3 regions of the Micromonospora profundi genome follow, and region 2 is predicted to be linked to each of the others. Evidence: riboswitches for the same ligand, from Rfam matches in the RefSeq annotation. Region 2 holds a riboswitch; each other region holds the start of a gene.
The links. A riboswitch is a leader RNA that binds a small molecule or an ion and turns the genes downstream of it on or off. The one in region 2 is predicted to bind cyclic di-AMP.
Positions count from the first base shown of each region.

Region 1: linked by a shared signal. The riboswitch ahead of F4558_RS03180 (coiled-coil domain-containing protein) and the one ahead of F4558_RS17030 (C39 family peptidase) in region 2 are both predicted to bind cyclic di-AMP.
Region 3: linked by a shared signal. The riboswitch ahead of F4558_RS08220 (LysM peptidoglycan-binding domain-containing protein) and the one ahead of F4558_RS17030 (C39 family peptidase) in region 2 are both predicted to bind cyclic di-AMP.

Region 1 is NZ_JAATJK010000001.1:674,659-679,877, forward strand. Features, by position in the region: gene surE (5'/3'-nucleotidase SurE) at 1-281, opposite strand, end outside; gene F4558_RS03170 (1-phosphofructokinase family hexose kinase) at 278-1,240, opposite strand; gene F4558_RS03175 (SRPBCC family protein) at 1,428-1,895, shown strand; gene F4558_RS03180 (coiled-coil domain-containing protein) at 2,012-3,028, opposite strand; cyclic di-AMP (ydaO/yuaA leader) riboswitch at 3,082-3,213, opposite strand; gene F4558_RS03185 (cation diffusion facilitator family transporter) at 3,355-4,272, opposite strand; gene F4558_RS03190 (HelD family protein) at 4,379-5,219, opposite strand, start outside.
Region 2 is NZ_JAATJK010000001.1:3,893,743-3,898,961, reverse strand. Features, by position in the region: gene F4558_RS17045 (acyltransferase family protein) at 1-889, shown strand, start outside; gene F4558_RS17040 (hypothetical protein) at 984-1,427, shown strand; gene F4558_RS17035 (hypothetical protein) at 1,577-2,359, shown strand; cyclic di-AMP (ydaO/yuaA leader) riboswitch at 2,648-2,789, shown strand; gene F4558_RS17030 (C39 family peptidase) at 3,034-3,885, shown strand; gene F4558_RS17025 (alpha/beta fold hydrolase) at 4,021-4,767, shown strand; gene F4558_RS17020 (CDP-glycerol glycerophosphotransferase family protein) at 4,787-5,219, opposite strand, start outside.
Region 3 is NZ_JAATJK010000001.1:1,913,187-1,918,405, reverse strand. Features, by position in the region: gene F4558_RS08235 (VOC family protein) at 1-168, shown strand, start outside; gene dinB (DNA polymerase IV) at 270-1,457, shown strand; gene F4558_RS08225 (hypothetical protein) at 1,552-1,905, shown strand; gene F4558_RS08220 (LysM peptidoglycan-binding domain-containing protein) at 1,979-2,662, opposite strand; cyclic di-AMP (ydaO/yuaA leader) riboswitch at 2,665-2,838, opposite strand; gene htpG (molecular chaperone HtpG) at 3,059-4,975, opposite strand; gene F4558_RS08210 (SDR family oxidoreductase) at 5,137-5,219, shown strand, end outside.

The DNA of each region.
Region 1 (5,219 bases), 3.2 Mb from region 2:
GGCGGCCCGAACGCGCCGTGCAGCGCGATGAGCGTGATGAAGCCGGGGGAGCCACCCACCCCGTACGCGGGCACACCCGGCAGGTCCGCCAACGGATGATCGTGCACCACGACCCGGCCGTCCCGTTCCACAGCGCTCATCGCGGCGCTGGTGCCGCTTGCCTCCTCCAGCGGTGCCGCGACCACGACGTCCAGTCCCCGCTGCGCCGCCGCCCACGCCAGCGCCTGGATGCCCGGCGCGGCGATCCCGTCGTCGTTGGTGACCAACACCCGCAGGCTCATCTGTCGACCACCCGGTCGGCCAGCTCGTCGGGGGTGGTCCGCTCCTGCGGCCGGCTGTCCGCCGGTGCCAGCTGGACGCGCTCCACCAGCCCGGTGATGGAGTCCAACCGGCCGGTGCCCAGGCCGTGCCGGGTGACGTTCAGTGCCCCGGCGGCGGCACCGGTACGGATGGCGGTGCGGATGTCCCCACCGCGGGCGATCACGGCGGCCACCCCGGCGGTCATCGAGTCGCCAGCGCCACGCGGGTCGGCGGCCTCCAGCCGAGGCATCTGCACCTCGAAGAGTTCCCCGTCGATGAGCGTCAACGCCGGCTGGTCGGCCCGGCTCACCACCACCGTCTCCGCGCCGGCCGCGTGCAGTTCGTACATCGCCCGGGTCAGCTCCGCTGTCTCGTCGTTGCGGGCGCGCCCGTCGCGGATCAGCTCCTCGTGGCTCACCTTGAGGAAGAACACCCCGCTCTCCAGCGCCGCACCGAGGTGGTCCCCGGAGAGGTCGACCACCACCCGGCTGCCGTTGGCGCCGAGGTCGGCGGCGAAGCGCCGGTACACGTCGGCCGGGACGAGCCACGGCTCGTTGGGCCCGCTCAGGATGCTCACCTCGGCGCGGAGGCCCTCGCCGAGCGCCAGGTTGTAGAGCTCGTCGAGTTCGTGCCGGCTCAGCGGATGCCCCGGCACGTCGACGATCTCCTGCCGGGAGCCGTCCCGACGGTCGTGCACGTAGCCGCCGCTGCCGGAGTCCCGGACCACCACCTTGAGGTCGACGCCCTCGCTGACCAGCAGTGGTTCCAGCACCTGGCCGATCTCGCCGCCGAGCGCGGCGCACAGCACCACCTCGACACCGAGCGACAGGACCATGCGGGCCTGCCAGACGCCCTGACCGCCGGGGTGCAGATGCAGCTCGGGGTGGTCGTTCGGCTGATCCACAGTTACCGTCAGCTGCGGCGTGGGCGCGAAGACCATCACGTGCCCGCTCACCGGTCATCCCCGTTCATGCGTCCACCCTTCGTCACGACCGGTGATACCCCAACAGCCGACGGTAGTGATAACGCGCCGCCAATGCCCGGGCAACGGCCGGTGTCCGTCCGGGCGTTGCCAGCCCCACCTGTGTACGGGACGATCGTGCGACCCATCGACGGCGGGAGACGGCGTGCTCAGCAGCGACACGTTCAGCTACACCGTGCAGGCCCGCTGTTCGCTCGCCGACGCGGCGGCCCTGCTTGGCGACCTGAGCCGCCAGGGCGAGCTGCATCCACTCATCGTCCGGGTGCGGCGAGTTCCGCCCAGGGACGGAGCCGTGGCCAGCTACACCATCAACGACCGGCTGGTCGCCGGCCCGGTGCGCTTCCGAACCACCTATCACGCGGACGTGCTGACCCTCGACGACGACGAGATCGTCACAGTCGCACGCCAGTGGCCGGCCACCACCGTGCGTAACCACACACGTCTACGCGCCGAGCCCGACGGCCTGGTCCGGATCGACGTCGAGATCACCCTGCGGGCACCGAAACCCCTTTTCCGGTACGCCTTCAGCCAGGCCCGCGTCGCCCACCTGGCCCTGGCGGCCCGGCTGGGAGCGGCCCTCGACCGCAGCGACAACCCCCCACCGTCGACCTGACCCAGCCCGCCCCGCTGGCCCTCCGCGCTGCGCGGCGCGAACAGGACGGGCTGCGCCCGCTGACGCACACCGGCCGACGCCCCCCGTGGGGGAGGCGCCGGCCGGGTCGGGGTCGATCAGTACACGGACAGGTGTACGTGGTTCGTGTGGTCGCTGGACGGGTCGCCGTTCGCCCCGCTGTACGACTTCCACCCGCTGCTGGGCAGCCAGATCTGCCTGTACCAGATCACGTACAGCACGGCGAGCCGGTCGGCGTTGCGGATGAAGTACGCGGCGAGGTTGTTGCCGTACGTCTTGTCGCCGCCGGTGGCGTCCCCACCGAAGCCGTTCTTCTGCGCGGCGAAGTCGCAGGCGCGACCCTTCGGGTGCTCGCCGGAGCCGCCGGAGCGGTGGCAGGAGACGTACCTGGTGAAGCCTGCGGCCTTGGCCTGGTTGAGGGCGTGCAGGGTGCGTGGGGTGATGCAGCCGTTGGCCGGGGTGGGGTCGTTGACGCTGCACGACTCGGACGGCCAGGAGCCGTCGGAGTTGCGCGGCGCGGGCTTGGCGTTGGCGGTGGAGGTGCCCCGGTTGGAGCCGGAGTCGGAGGCGGTGGTCTGCTGCCTGGTGTTGGCAACGGTCAGGGCGCGTTCGGCCTGCTCCTTGCGCTTGGCCATCACCTCGACCTGCTTGCGCTGCTCGCGGATCTCGCCGTCGAGGGCGACGCGGGTGCGGTTGGCCTCGTCCTTCGTGGCGATCAGGTCGCGCAGCACCCGGTCCTCGTTGGCGGCGACCACGTCCAGCGCGGCGGCGCGGTCCATGAAGCCTTCGGGGGTGTTGGTGTTGAGCAGCGCCGAGACGGTGCTGAGCCGGCCGGTGCGGTACGCGACGCCGGCGATCTCTCCGACCTTGCCGCTGCGCTCGTTCATCTCGGCTTCGGTGGTCTTGAGCTTGGCGGCGAGTTGCTGCTGCCGCTGGACCGAGGTGTCCAGGGCGCGCTTCGCGTCCAGGTAGCCCTTGCTGGCCGCGTCCAGTGCGGCGCGCAGGGCCGGGGTGCCGCCCTCTTCGTCGTTGTCGGGTGCCGCGGCCCGCTGGGTGGCCGGGGGAGCGGCCGAGGCGGCGCCGGCGGGGATGGCGACGCCGAGGGTGAACATCATGACGATCAGCGCCGCCAATCGGGCGGCGGGGGGTCGTGCTCGTGCCACTGCGCATGTCCTTCCGTCAGCCGCCGACCGGGTTAGCTGACGGGTTCGGGACGGAAGATCCCTACCGCTGACGCGGATGCACCCCAGGAACATGGTTCCCCGGTTCGCCCTCTCGGGTGATTAGGCGGCGGCCGCCACCGGCGCCGGGAGGGCGCCGCCGGGTGGTGGCCGGGAGCCAGCCTACCGGTGCTCATGGGGCTGGTGCAGCCATTGTGACTGACGGTGTGCATGGCGCTACTCAAAAAGCCGACAAAAGGGATTAAGGGCGGAATTTCGCCTTACCAGGTGACGGCACCGCAGGCCCCCGGGGCCGCGCCGGGCTCGATCTGGAGCGTGGCGTGCTCGATCCGGAACTCCTCCTGCAGGGCGGTGCGTGCTGCGGTGAGCACGGTGCCGACCTCCGCGTCGGGTGCCATTGTCAGGTGTGCGGAGGCCACGTCCATGCCCGAGGTGAGCGTCCAGACGTGCAGGTCGTGCACCTCGACCACGCCGGGTACGGCGGCGAGCCGGTCGTGCACGGCGGTGACCTGGAGGTGTTCCGGGGCGGCCTGCACGAGGATGCGGACCGCGGCGCGGCCGAGCCGCCAGGTGCGCGGCAGGATGAACACGCCGATGGCGACCGCGACCAGCGGGTCGGCCCACCACCAGTCGGTGACCGCGATGAGCAGCGCCGCGCCGATCACGCCGAGCGAGCCGAGCAGGTCGCCGAGCACCTCCAGGTAGGCGCCCTGGAGGTTGATGCTGTCCCGGGCGCCGGCGCGGAGCAGGGCGAACGCGACCACATTGGCGAGCAGGCCGAGCACGGCGACCACGAGCATCGGGCCGACCACCACCTCGTGCGGGTCGCCGAACCGGCCGATCGCCTCGATCAACACGTAGATCGCCACGCCGGAGAGCAGGACGGCGTTGGCAAGGGCGGCCAGCACCTCGAGGCGGTAGAGCCCGAAGGTGCGCTGTGGGTCGCGGGCGGCCCGTTGGGTTGCGGTGATCGCGGCCAGGGCCATCCCGATGCCGAGCACGTCGGTGAACATGTGCCCGGCGTCGGAGAGCAGTGCCAGTGAGCCGGTGTGCAGTGCGGCCACCGCCTCGACCACCATCAGGGTGGCGAGCAGGCCGAACGCTACCCAGAGTCGGCCCCGGTGCTGTTGTGCGGCGTTGCTGACCGAAGCGTGGTGGTGGTCATGACCTGAGCCCACGAAACCCACCTTCCTGTGCCAGCCGGGACCGGGTCAAATGTATGTTCACATCGCTATGTATGCAACTGTAGGGCAACGATGTACCCCCGGCCCCGCCAACACGGATTCAGCCGATCGGGTCGATGGTGGTGAGTCGCTGGGTGGCCCGGGACAGCGCGACATAGAGCGTGCGGACACCCGCACCCGGATCCGCCCGGATCTCACTCGGCGCGACGAGCACCACCCCGTCGTACTCCATGCCCTTGGCCTCCAGGCTTGTCACGACCTGCAACCGCGACCCGCCGAGCGCGCCGAGCCAGCCGGCGACCTCGTCGCGGCGGGGGACCGGCGTGATCACACCGACCGTGCCGTCCACCTCGGCCAGCAGGCCGGTGGCCGCCTCCACCGTCGCGGTCTCCAACCCGGCCGCCGGTACGACCTGCTCGACCGGATCGACCCCGGTGGAGCGGACGGCCCTGGGCAGCGGCAGGTCCGGATAGAGCCTGCGGATCTCGGCCGCCGCCACCGCGAAGATCTCCGCCGAGTTGCGGTAGTTGGTGGTGAGCGTGAAGTCCAGCCGCTTGCGCCGACCCAGCGCCTGGTCACGGGCTCGCGTCAGCTCCTCCGGGTCACCGGTCCAGGCGGTCTGCGCCGGATCGCCCACGATGGTCCACGAGGCCAGCCGGCCGCGTCTGCCGATCATCCGCCACTGCATCGGCGAGACGTCCTGCGCCTCGTCCACCACGATGTGCGCGTAGTCCCGGTAGTCCGCCGGGCGCTCCCGCGCCGCCGCGCGGGCCGCCCGCTGGCGGTCGCCAAGGGTGCTCAGTTCCCGGACGCCGCCGGCGAGCTGGAACGGGTCACGCCGGGCGCGGGCCGGCTGCACGGGCTTGCCCAGCAGGGCGTCCAACTCGTCGAGCAGCGCCACGTCCGCGATGGTCAGGCCGTCGGTGTCCAGACTCCGGTAC
Region 2 (5,219 bases):
CCACCTGGTGTTGTGGGCTGCGGCGCTGCTTGTCGCCTGGTGGTTCGCCGACCCGGTGCTGCCGGCGGCGGCGCTGGAGAACCTGTTGCTGTTGCAGGCGTGGGATCCCCGGCCGGGCTGGTTCTACAGCATCAACACGGTGAGCTGGTCGCTCTCCTGCGAGTTCTTCTTCTACCTCTGCCTGCCGCTGGCGCTGCCCCTGCTGCGCCGGGCCCGTCCGGCGGTGCTCTGGACGCTGATCGTCGCGCTGCCTCTGCTGATCCTCGCGCTCTGGCCGGCACAGCAGTTGGTGCCGGAGGTCAGCCGGTGGTGGTTCACGCAGATCTTCCCGCCCGTACGGTCGCTGGAGTTCTGGCTTGGTGCGGTGGCGGCCGAGCTGATGCGCCGGGGCCTCTGGCGCGGTCCTGGCCTGACGACGGCCACCGTGATCTTCGTGGCGACCTGGGTGGCCGCCTCGCAGTGGATCCGCGCCGAACTGTGGACCACCCTGCTCGCTGTCGCGTACCTGCTGGTGATCACCGCCGCCGCGGACGCGGACGTGCGGGACCGGCGCTCGCCGTGGCGCTCCCGTCCGCTGGTGTGGCTCGGCGAGGTCTCCTTCGCCTTCTATCTGGTGCACGTGTTGGTGATGACGAGCGTGCTGCGGTGGAGCGGGGACTGGGGGACCGGCTTCCAAGGGTGGCGCGGCCCGGCTGTGGTGCTCGGGTTCCTGGTGGTCAGCCTGATCCTGGCCGGGTTGCTGCACCGCTACGTCGAGACGCCACTGATGCGCCGACTGGCACCGCGCCGCCCGGCCCGCCCGTCGGCCGTCCCTCGGCAACGGACCGCCGACACCGAGGCCGGGGCCGGAAAGCCCGACGACCGATCGACGTACGCCGACTCGCGCTGACGGGTCCAACCTGGTCAAACGCGGTCCGGCGCGGCGTGCGTCGACACGCCCGGCGCCCGATGCGCCCGGTCGGCGCCGGCGGTAGCGTGAGACCGTGCTTCCGGTCGCGCTCACCTGTCCTCTGTGGTGGGTGGCGCGCTGGTCGACACGGCTGCTGACCAGCTTCGCCGTCGCCGCGCTCGCGCTCGGCCCAGGCCCGCAGTCGACGGCAGCCGCCGGGTCACCGCCGCCAGCCGCCGGGTCAGCGACTGTCGGCGTCGGGTCGTCCGCGTCGTCGTCCCTCACCGCCGCCCCGGTGCTGCGCCTCGGGCTGCAAACGTCCGTCGCCGCCGAGATGGCCGCGAGGTTCACCGTCGCCGACGTGTCGGCCGCCGACGAGGCGACCACGGTGCGGTCGACCGACCCTGTCCCGCCCAGCGGCGTGGGCGGTGTGCCTGCCGCCACGGCAGAGTCGTTGCCGGCGCGTCCGGCCACCGATCCGTTGCCCCGCGCCGACGAGCCGACCCGGCCGGGCACCCGGGCACCGCCGGGCCGCTGAGCCACACCGCGACACCTGTCGCGATCACCGGGACACCGTCCCGCCGCCGCGCCTGACGACACATCACCTCGCACCGGCCGACCGTGGCCCCCTGGCCCGGACGCTCGTGCGGCTTCCCATCGCAACGCTCTCCCACCGAGGTGCCGACCATGGAGACCGTCGTCTTCTACGAGTTCCTGACCGAGGTGCCGCAGGCCGCCGCCATCTGGTCGGCCCTGCTCCTGCTGACACTGACAGTGCTCGCCGTCCTGGTCGCCCGTCCGGAGCGGGACGGGTCGGCCGCCGAGCGGGACGGGGAGGCCGCCGAGCCGGCGCCCACCGCCCGTGAGGCCGCCGTCGCCGAGGCCGCCGACCTGCGCCGGTACGCCGAGGAGGTGGCCGTCGCCGCGGCCCGCGCGGCGCAGACCGCCCGCCGACGGCGTGCGGCCTGGCTGACTGCTCAGGAGCAGGTGGAGCAGACCTGGGCGCGGTACGACGAGGCGGACGCCGTGGCCCGCCGGTTCGCCGGCGCCGGGGCGCTGCCCACCCCGCGAACCCCGCGCACCCCCGCCGAGTACGCCATCCGGGAGCGCTACCTGCACCGGGCGGCGATGGCCGCGTACTGGCGGGGGGACCTGACCATGCGGCAGCTCGGCGACGTGTTCGGCCACCGGCACGGCTGGGATCCACGACGGCACCCGGTGGAGCAGGAGGTGCTGATCAGCCGGGCGGCCCGGGAGACGCGGCGGGCCGACTACGAGGCTGCCGCCGGACGGGAACGGGCGGCCTGGCGCGACGCCGAGCTGGCGGCGTCTGCGGCGCGCGCCCTGGCCGAGGAGGCGTACGCGGCGGCGGCCCGGTTGCGGCCGACCCGGGTGGCGGCCCGCCGCACCGTCCGTGTCGCGGCTCTGCCGGCGGCGGCGGCGCGGTGGCGCCCGGCGCGGGTGGGGTGAAACGCGCCGATTATTCGGTGAGCCCGGTCACACGCGCGGGAAATCGGGCGGCTGGCGCGTTCGGCCGGATTGTTCCCGCAGATCCGGCGGCATTGTCGACGACGTGTCCGCTTGTCGACCTACGGTGCCTCCGTAACCGCTCGTCCCATCGAGTCACGTCAGCGGCAAGACGCCCGGAAATTGTCGCCCCGTTCAAGGTTTACGCAGGTGAGCGAGGCTTGGCAGGGCTCTGGGCGGCCAGTAGGGTTCGTCCCGTCCGGTGCGGTAATCGATCGCGAATGGCGACGCCGCACCGACCCGCTCAATCGTGATCAACGAACCGGGGACCCACAAGTACGTCCGGGGTGAATCCGCGAGCCACGGCCCGCGGTAGGGCGATCTTCCCGCCCGAATCCGTCAGCTAACCCGGTAGGCGGTGTCGGAAGGAGTTCCATCCCCATGCAGCACCCGCACACCCCTCGGCTATTCCTCCGCCTTCACGGCGTCGCGGTACCCACGCTTGCCCTCCTCGTGGCGGTGAGCTGACCCCCAGGGTCACCGCATTTCCCGCCCGGCCGCGCCGGGCGTTTCCCTGAGCGGTTCCACCATCCGCGGACCACGGTCCGCGCGCTGGCGCGTGCCCGGATACCGGCTGCCCCCGGTGTGCCGCTCTCCCCCTGAACCGTGGAGGACCCGTGAAGCACACCCTGCAGCGTCAGCTGCGTCGCCTCGCCACCGAACGCCCGTACCAGATCGCCGTCGCCTCCGCCGCGGCCCTCGCCATCGCGACCACCACCGGCGCCCTGGTGGCCGGTGCCGACGAAGCCCCCGTCGGCCAGCACACCGCGTCGACAGTCGCCGAGATGCGCAGCGACACCGCCGCCTCCCGCGGCGACGCCCGGGACGCGGACCCCTCGGCCAGCGCCGCCCCGACCAGCGCCAGCCCGAGCAGCGCCGCCCCCTCCGCAAGCGCCGCATCGCCGGCGGCCAAGGCCAGCAGCGACCCGGACCTGACCGCCAAGAAGGCAGCGCCGAAGCCGCCCGCGACAAAGGTGCTCGACTTCCGCTACCAGGCGCAGAACACCTACTACAACTGCGGCCCGGCGGCCGTCCGCAACGCACTCAGCGCCACCGGCATCAACCGCACCCAGGACCAGTTGGGCGCCGAGCTGGGCACCACCGAGATGGGCACCAACTCGGCCCTGGACACCACACGGGTGCTCAACGCCGAGGTGAAGGGCTCCCCGTACCGGACCCGGACGTTCGCCGGCTCGCCCAGCCCGGCCCAGATGGACCGCCTCCAGGCTGACGTCGTCACCGCGATCACCGACGGCCGTGGCGTGGTGGCCAACGTGGCCGGGGACGCCGTCGACACCAACGGCGGCTGGCACTCCTTCGGCGGCGGGCACTACGTCGCGGTGGTCGGCTACAAGGACGACGGCCGTACCGTGCGGATCGCCGACTCGGCGAACGCGGCCTACGGCGAGTACTGGATGACCACGATCAACCTCGCCAACTGGATCGCCACTCGGGGCTACTCCGCCTGACCCAGGCGTGAGGCCCACCAGACGCCGCGGGCGCCGTCTCCCACGAGGGGCCGGCGCTCGCGGCGTCTTCGTCGACGCCGGGCCAGGGCGGCGACGGCTCTCGTCGTGGGCTGTGAACCGTGGGAGACTGCGGCCGTGCTGGATGAATCGGGTGGTCACGCCGACCGTAGGCCGGTCCTGCTTCTGCTGCACGGCATGGGGGCTACCGGTGACGTCTGGCTGCCCTGGGCGCCACTGCTGGAGCAGCACTGGCCCGGCAGGTGGCTGGCACCCGACCTCGCCGGCCACGGCTGGTCGGCGCCGCTGCCGACGTACTCCTTCGAAGGTTTCGCCAACCGCATCGCCCAGGCCCTGGCGCCCGGCGACCGCATCGTGGTCCTCGGGCACTCGCTGGGTGGGGTCGTCGGCCTGGCGCTGGCCGCCCGCGCCGCCGGAACGCCCGTGGACGCCGTGGTGGGACTCGGCATCAAGGCCGTCTGGACGCCGGACGAGCTGACCCGCGCCGCCGACGTAGCGGCCCGCCCGGTCAGTTGGTTCGCCAGCCGGTCCGAGGCGGCCCGTCGCTACCTGCGGGTCGCGGGGCTTGCCGGCCTGGTCCCGCCGGACCACCCGATGGTGGACGCCGGCCTGCGCCAGATCGACGGCCGGTGGCGCCTCGCGATGGACACTGGCGCGTTCGCCGTCGGGGAGCCCGATCTCGCCGCGCTCCTGGCCGCGACCGACGTGCCGGTGGTGCTGGCGCGCGGCGAGCACGACACGATGGTCACCGACGCGCAGCTCAAGGAGTACGGGGTGCCGGTCGCCACGCTGCCCGGGCTCGGGCACAACGCGCACGTGGAGGACCCGGCGGCCGTGCTGGCGCTGCTGGACGCCTACCGCTGACGCTCGGCACGCCTCTGGTTCAGGCCAGCGGAGTGAGCTGCGTCGACCGCTCGGTCGAGTGGTCCGTCGACGCCAACTCCCGGCGGGCGGCGGTCAGGAACGCCTCGGCGTACGACTCGGCGGGGAAGTCACCCAGGTAACGCCTGCGGGTCGCCCAGCGCGCCTCGGCCAGCGGATCGGTGTCGAGCAGGGCGGTCAGCACCTCGTCGGCGTTCGACATGTCCCGGCGCAGCACGTAGCCCGACGCGGCAAGCGGGAAGTTCTCGGTGAACCGTTCGCCCTCGTCGCCCATGTCGGTGACGGCGTACGGCTTGCCGGAGTAGAGGTAGTCCGAGATCACCCCGGACACGTCGGAGATCAGCGCGTCGGAGCGGTTGACGCACTCGGTCAGGCTCAGCTCCCGGGCCGCAGCCCCGACCACGTGCGGTCGCCCGGTGCGGCTCCGGTCGGCG
Region 3 (5,219 bases), 2.0 Mb from region 2:
GCCCCCGGGCTGACCGGCGACGAACGGATGGCGGCGCTGGAGGCGGAGGCCGACCGGCTCGTCGGGCGCGGTGCCAGCCGGCTCGCGCGGCACGAGCCCGCTCCCCCGCTCAACGCCGGTCACCTCGTGCTGGCCGACCCCGAGGGCAACGAGTTCTGCCTCGACTGAGCTGGCCCCCGGGCCGCGTCGCGAGAGCCACGCGGGGGCCGACACGTCCGCGTTCACCCAGCTCACTGCCGTGATCGCACACGTCATGCGAACATATGTACGTGTCGCCCGGAGCCAGCATCCTGCACGCCGACCTGGACGCGTTCTACGCGTCGGTCGAGCAGCGTGACGACCCGCGTCTGCGCGGCCGGCCGGTGATCGTCGGCGGCGGCGTGGTGCTGGCTGCCAGCTACGAGGCGAAGGCGCGGGGCGTCCGCAGCGCGATGGGTGGGCAGCAGGCGCGGCGGCTGTGCCCGGACGCGATAGTGGTGCCGCCCCGGATGTCGGCCTACACGCGGGCAAGCCGGGCGGTGTTCGAGATCTTCCGGCAGACCACGCCACTGGTCGAAGGGCTCTCCATCGACGAGGCGTTCCTCGACGTTGGTGGCCTGCGGCGGCTGGCCGGTGCGCCTGTGGACATCGCCGACCGGCTGCGCCGGGAGGTCCGCGAGCAGATCGGCCTGCCGATCACGGTGGGTGTGGCGCGCACGAAGTTCCTGGCGAAGGTGGCCAGTGGGGTGGCGAAGCCGGACGGGTTGCTTGTCGTCGCGCCCGACGCCGAGGTGGCGTTCCTGCACCCGCTGCCAGTGGAGCGACTCTGGGGCGTCGGCCCGGTCACCGCCGCGAAGTTGCGGGAGCGCCGGATCCGTACCGTCGGCGAGGTCGCCCGGCTCGGCGAGGCGGCGTTGGTGTCCCTGCTCGGCGCGGGCACCGGCCGGCACCTGCACGCCCTGGCGCACAACCGTGACCCGCGGGCGGTGCAGGTCGGCCGGCGGCGCGGCTCGATTGGCGCGCAGCACGCGCTGAGCCGCACCCCGCACGCGGCCACGGAGCTGGACGCCATCCTGGCGGGCCTTGTCGACCGGGTCACCCGGCGGATGCGGGCGGCTGGCCGGTCCGGGCGCACGGTGCTGCTGCGGCTGCGCTTCGGCGACTACACCCGGGCAACCCGCTCGCACACAGTGCGCAAGGCGACCGCGGACACCACGCCCCTGCTCGCCGCCGCGCGGGCGCTGCTGCGTACGGCGCTGCCGGAGATCGACAGGCGGGGCGTCACGCTGATCGGGGTGTCGGTGGGCAACCTCGACGACAACCCTGTGCAACCGGAGTTGCCGTTCGACGCCGTCCCCGGGGCGGACCTGGACGCCGCCGTGGACGCGGTCCGGGACCGGTTCGGGTCGACGGCGTTGACCCGCGCGGTGCTGTTGGGCCGGGATTCGGGTGTCGAAATGCCTCTTCTGCCGGACTGATCCGCCTGGTGGCGGCGGATATCACAGCAGCTGGAGGGTTTAGCGACGGCATGATCGGAGACGTTGTGACGATCAGCCTTGAGGGGGGACCACCATGTCCGACGACAGCAGCAACCGCGCGAGCCGGCGTGCCGAGCGTCCGCACGACGTGACCGACCCGCTGCTGTGGCAGCTGGCGCTCGACGTGCTCGACGCCCACGAGCCGACCGAGGACGGCGTCTGCGGCAACCTGCTCTGCGCCGGGGAACCGTACCCATGCGCGGCGCGCGGGAACGCTGAACAGTCGCTGCGGCTCGCCCGAGGCGGGGCCGAGACACCGCCGACGGCCGCCCCGCAGTGGGACGGCCACGACGAGACACCGGACAACTGGTCCACCCAGGAGTCCTTCCACCCGCGGCGGACCCGGTCCGGCGAAGCGGTCTCGGCGTCGCGGGCTTCGGCCGCCTGACGCCTCCGCCACGACAGCGACACGCCAGCGGGCGCCCGACCGGAATCCGATCGGGCGCCCGCTGTGTCGTACGTCAGAGGCTGAGCCGCTGCCCGGGGAAGATCAGGCCCGGGTCGGCGCCGACGACCTGCCGGTTGCGCTCGTAGAGGGCCTGCCAGCCGCCGTCCTGCCGGTGGCTCTGCGCGATCTCCGACAGGGTGTCGCCCGACTTCACCACGTAGATGTCGCCGCTGGCCGCCGGGGCGGTGCGCTTGTTACTGCGGGTCGCCGGCTGCTCACCGCGCGACGACCGCTGGGCGGGCTTGTCGGCCTTCGGAGTGGACTTCGACTTGGCGGTCGACTTCGACTTCGTGGTGGGCTTCGTCGAGGACTTCGTGTCCGAGCCGCCCGACGCCCCGGCCTTCTTGCCGCAGGTCGGCCACGCGCCGATGCCCTGCCCCTTGAGCACCTTCTCGGCGATGGTGATCTGCTCGCTGCGGCTCGCCAGGTCGGCGCGGGCGGCGTACTTCTTGCCGCCGTAGCCGGCCCAGGTGCTCTGCGAGAACTGCAACCCGCCGTAGTAGCCGTTGCCGGTGTTGATCTTCCAGTTGCCACCGGACTCGCACTTGGCGATGGCGTCCCAGTTGACGGCGGCCTGGGCCGGGGCGGCCGGGCCGAAGAGCGCCACGGCACCGGTGACCGCGCCGACGGCCAGGGTGCCGACGGCGATACGGCGGGTGCTGACCCGTCGATGACGGGGGGTGTAGACAGACGTCATGAGTGTGCTTCCTCCACGCCGGCGAGGTGAGCTGTCGGGTTCGGGCCGAGGAGCCCGGCCGCGCGATGGCGGCTTCACCCCGAGGTGACGATGCACCGAGGAACGTTTGGGTCCCCCGCTCCTGCCCGGGTGACTGGGTTCCGACGACCGGGGGCAGGATTTGGCGTTACCGGTCGTGGCGTCCGCGATGGCGGACCCGACCGACGTTAGGCACGGCCGGCATCGATCGCCCAACCCCTGTGAAGTTCTTCACCGGGGCACGCTGAGCGGCGCGCTCAGCGGTTGCGGGCGGCGTTCAGCTGTGCAGCGACCATGATGGACCGCTTCCGATCAGGTCTGCCGCTCCCCGGCCGGTGGAGCCCGACAACGCGGGGCACCACCGGCCGGGGCACCTGCCTACAGGGTGCGGGCCAGCCGGTCGGCGAGCGTACGGGTGAAGCGGGCCGGGTCGGCCAGGTCGCCGCCCTCGGCGAGCACCGCCAGGCCGTACAGCAGCTCGGCGGTTTCGGTGAGGGTCTCGGCGGAATCGCCCTGCTCGTGGGCCTTGCGCAGCGCGGCTACCAGAGGATGACCGGGATTGATCTCCAGGATGCGCTTCGTCGACGGGATCTCGTGCCCCATCGCCCGGTACATCTTCTCCAGTGTCGGCGTGAGGTCGTGCGCGTCACCCACCACACAGGCCGGTGAGGTGGTGAGCCGCGACGACAGGCGGACCTCCCGGACGCTGTCGGCAAGGGTCGTGCCGAGCCAGTCCACGAGCGCCGCGAACTCCTGCCGCTGCTGCTCGCGCTCGGACTCGGCCTGCTGCTTCTCCTCGTCGGTGTCCAGGTCGACCTCGCCCTTGGCGATCGAGCGCAGCGGCCGGCCGTCGTACGTGCCGACCCGCTCCACCCACACCTCGTCGACAGGGTCGGTGAGCAGCAGCACCTCGTGGCCCTTGGCCCGGAACGCCTCCAGGTGCGGGGAGTTCTCGATGGTGGCCCGGGAGTCGCCGGTGGCGTACCAGATGTCGCTCTGGCCGTCCTTCATCCGGGAGACGTAGCCGGCCAGGTCGGTGAGCTCGGCCGGGTCGTGGGTGGAGGCCACCGACAGGATCTCCAGCAGGGTGTCGCGGTTGTCGGTGTCGTCGATGAGCCCTTCCTTGACGACAGTGCCGAACTCCTTCCAGAAGGTCTGGTAGCGCTCGGCGTGGTTGGCCTTGAGGTCCTTGACTGTGGCGAGGACCTTCTTGACCAGGCGGCGGCGGACGATCTGGATCTGGCGGTCCTGCTGGAGGATCTCCCGGGAGATGTTCAGCGACAGGTCGTGGGCGTCGACCACTCCCTTGACGAAGCGCAGGTAGGTGGGGACCAGCGCCTCGCAGTCGTCCATGATGAACACGCGCTTGACGTAGAGCTGGACGCCCCGGCGGCCCTGCGGGGAGAACAGGTCCAGTGGGGCGTGGCTGGGCAGGAAGAGCAGCGCCTCGTACTCGAAGGTGCCCTCGCCCTTCATGTGCACGACCTCGAGCGGGTCGGCCCAGTCGTGGCTGACGTGCTTGTAGAACTCGTTGTACTCGGCGGCGTCGACCTCATCGCGGGGTCGCGCCCAGAGCGCCTTCATCGAGTTGAGGGTCTGCACCTCGCTGGTGGGGTCCGCACCGTCGGTGCCGGGGCGTTCGACGGTCATCCGGATCGGCCAGGCGATGAAGTCGGAGTATCGCTTGACGATCTCGCGGATGGTCCACTCGGCGGTGTAGTCGTGCAGGTTGTCCTCGGTGTCGGCGGGCTTGAGGTGCAGGGTCACCGCCGTGCCCTGGGGTGCCTCGGCGACGGGCTCGATCGAGTACGTCCCCTCGCCTGTGGACTCCCAGCGGGTGCCGCCGGTCTCGCCGGCCTTGCGGGTCAGCAGGGTTACCCGGTCGGCGACCATGAACGCGGCGTAGAAGCCGACGCCGAACTGGCCGATCAGGTCCTGCGAGGCGCGGGCGTCGGCGGACTCCCGTAGTTGGCGCAGCAGCTCGGCGGTGCCGGACTTGGCGATCGTGCCGATCAGCCCGACCACCTCGTCGCGGGTCATGCCGATGCCGTTGTCCCGGACGGTCAGGGTGCGGGCGTCCCTGTCGACCTCGATGGCGACGTGCAGGTCGTCGGTGTCGGCGGCGAGGTCCTTGTCGACAAGCGTGGCCAGCCGCAGCTTGTCCAGCGCGTCGGACGCGTTCGAGATGAGTTCCCGCAGGAAGACGTCCTTGTTCGAATAGATCGAGTGGACCACCAACTGCAGGAGCTGACGCGCCTCAGCCTGGAACTCCAATGTCTCGGCCTGGTTGCTCACACCGTCTCCCTTCTCGGCTCGTGCGGAGGTTCGCCGAAAGGATACGAGCCGTCACGGGCGGGGCGGTGGCCGCATCCGAGTCGTATTCCCGATCGAGCCGGGCCGTCCCGTGACCTAGCTGACTTTGCTTAACGCAAGCCAGGCCCGATAGCGTGACGCCCATGAAGATTGCTGGAAGCACCGCCCTCGTCACCGGCGCCAACCGCGGCTTCGGCAGGCACCTGGCCGCCGAGTTACTCGCCCG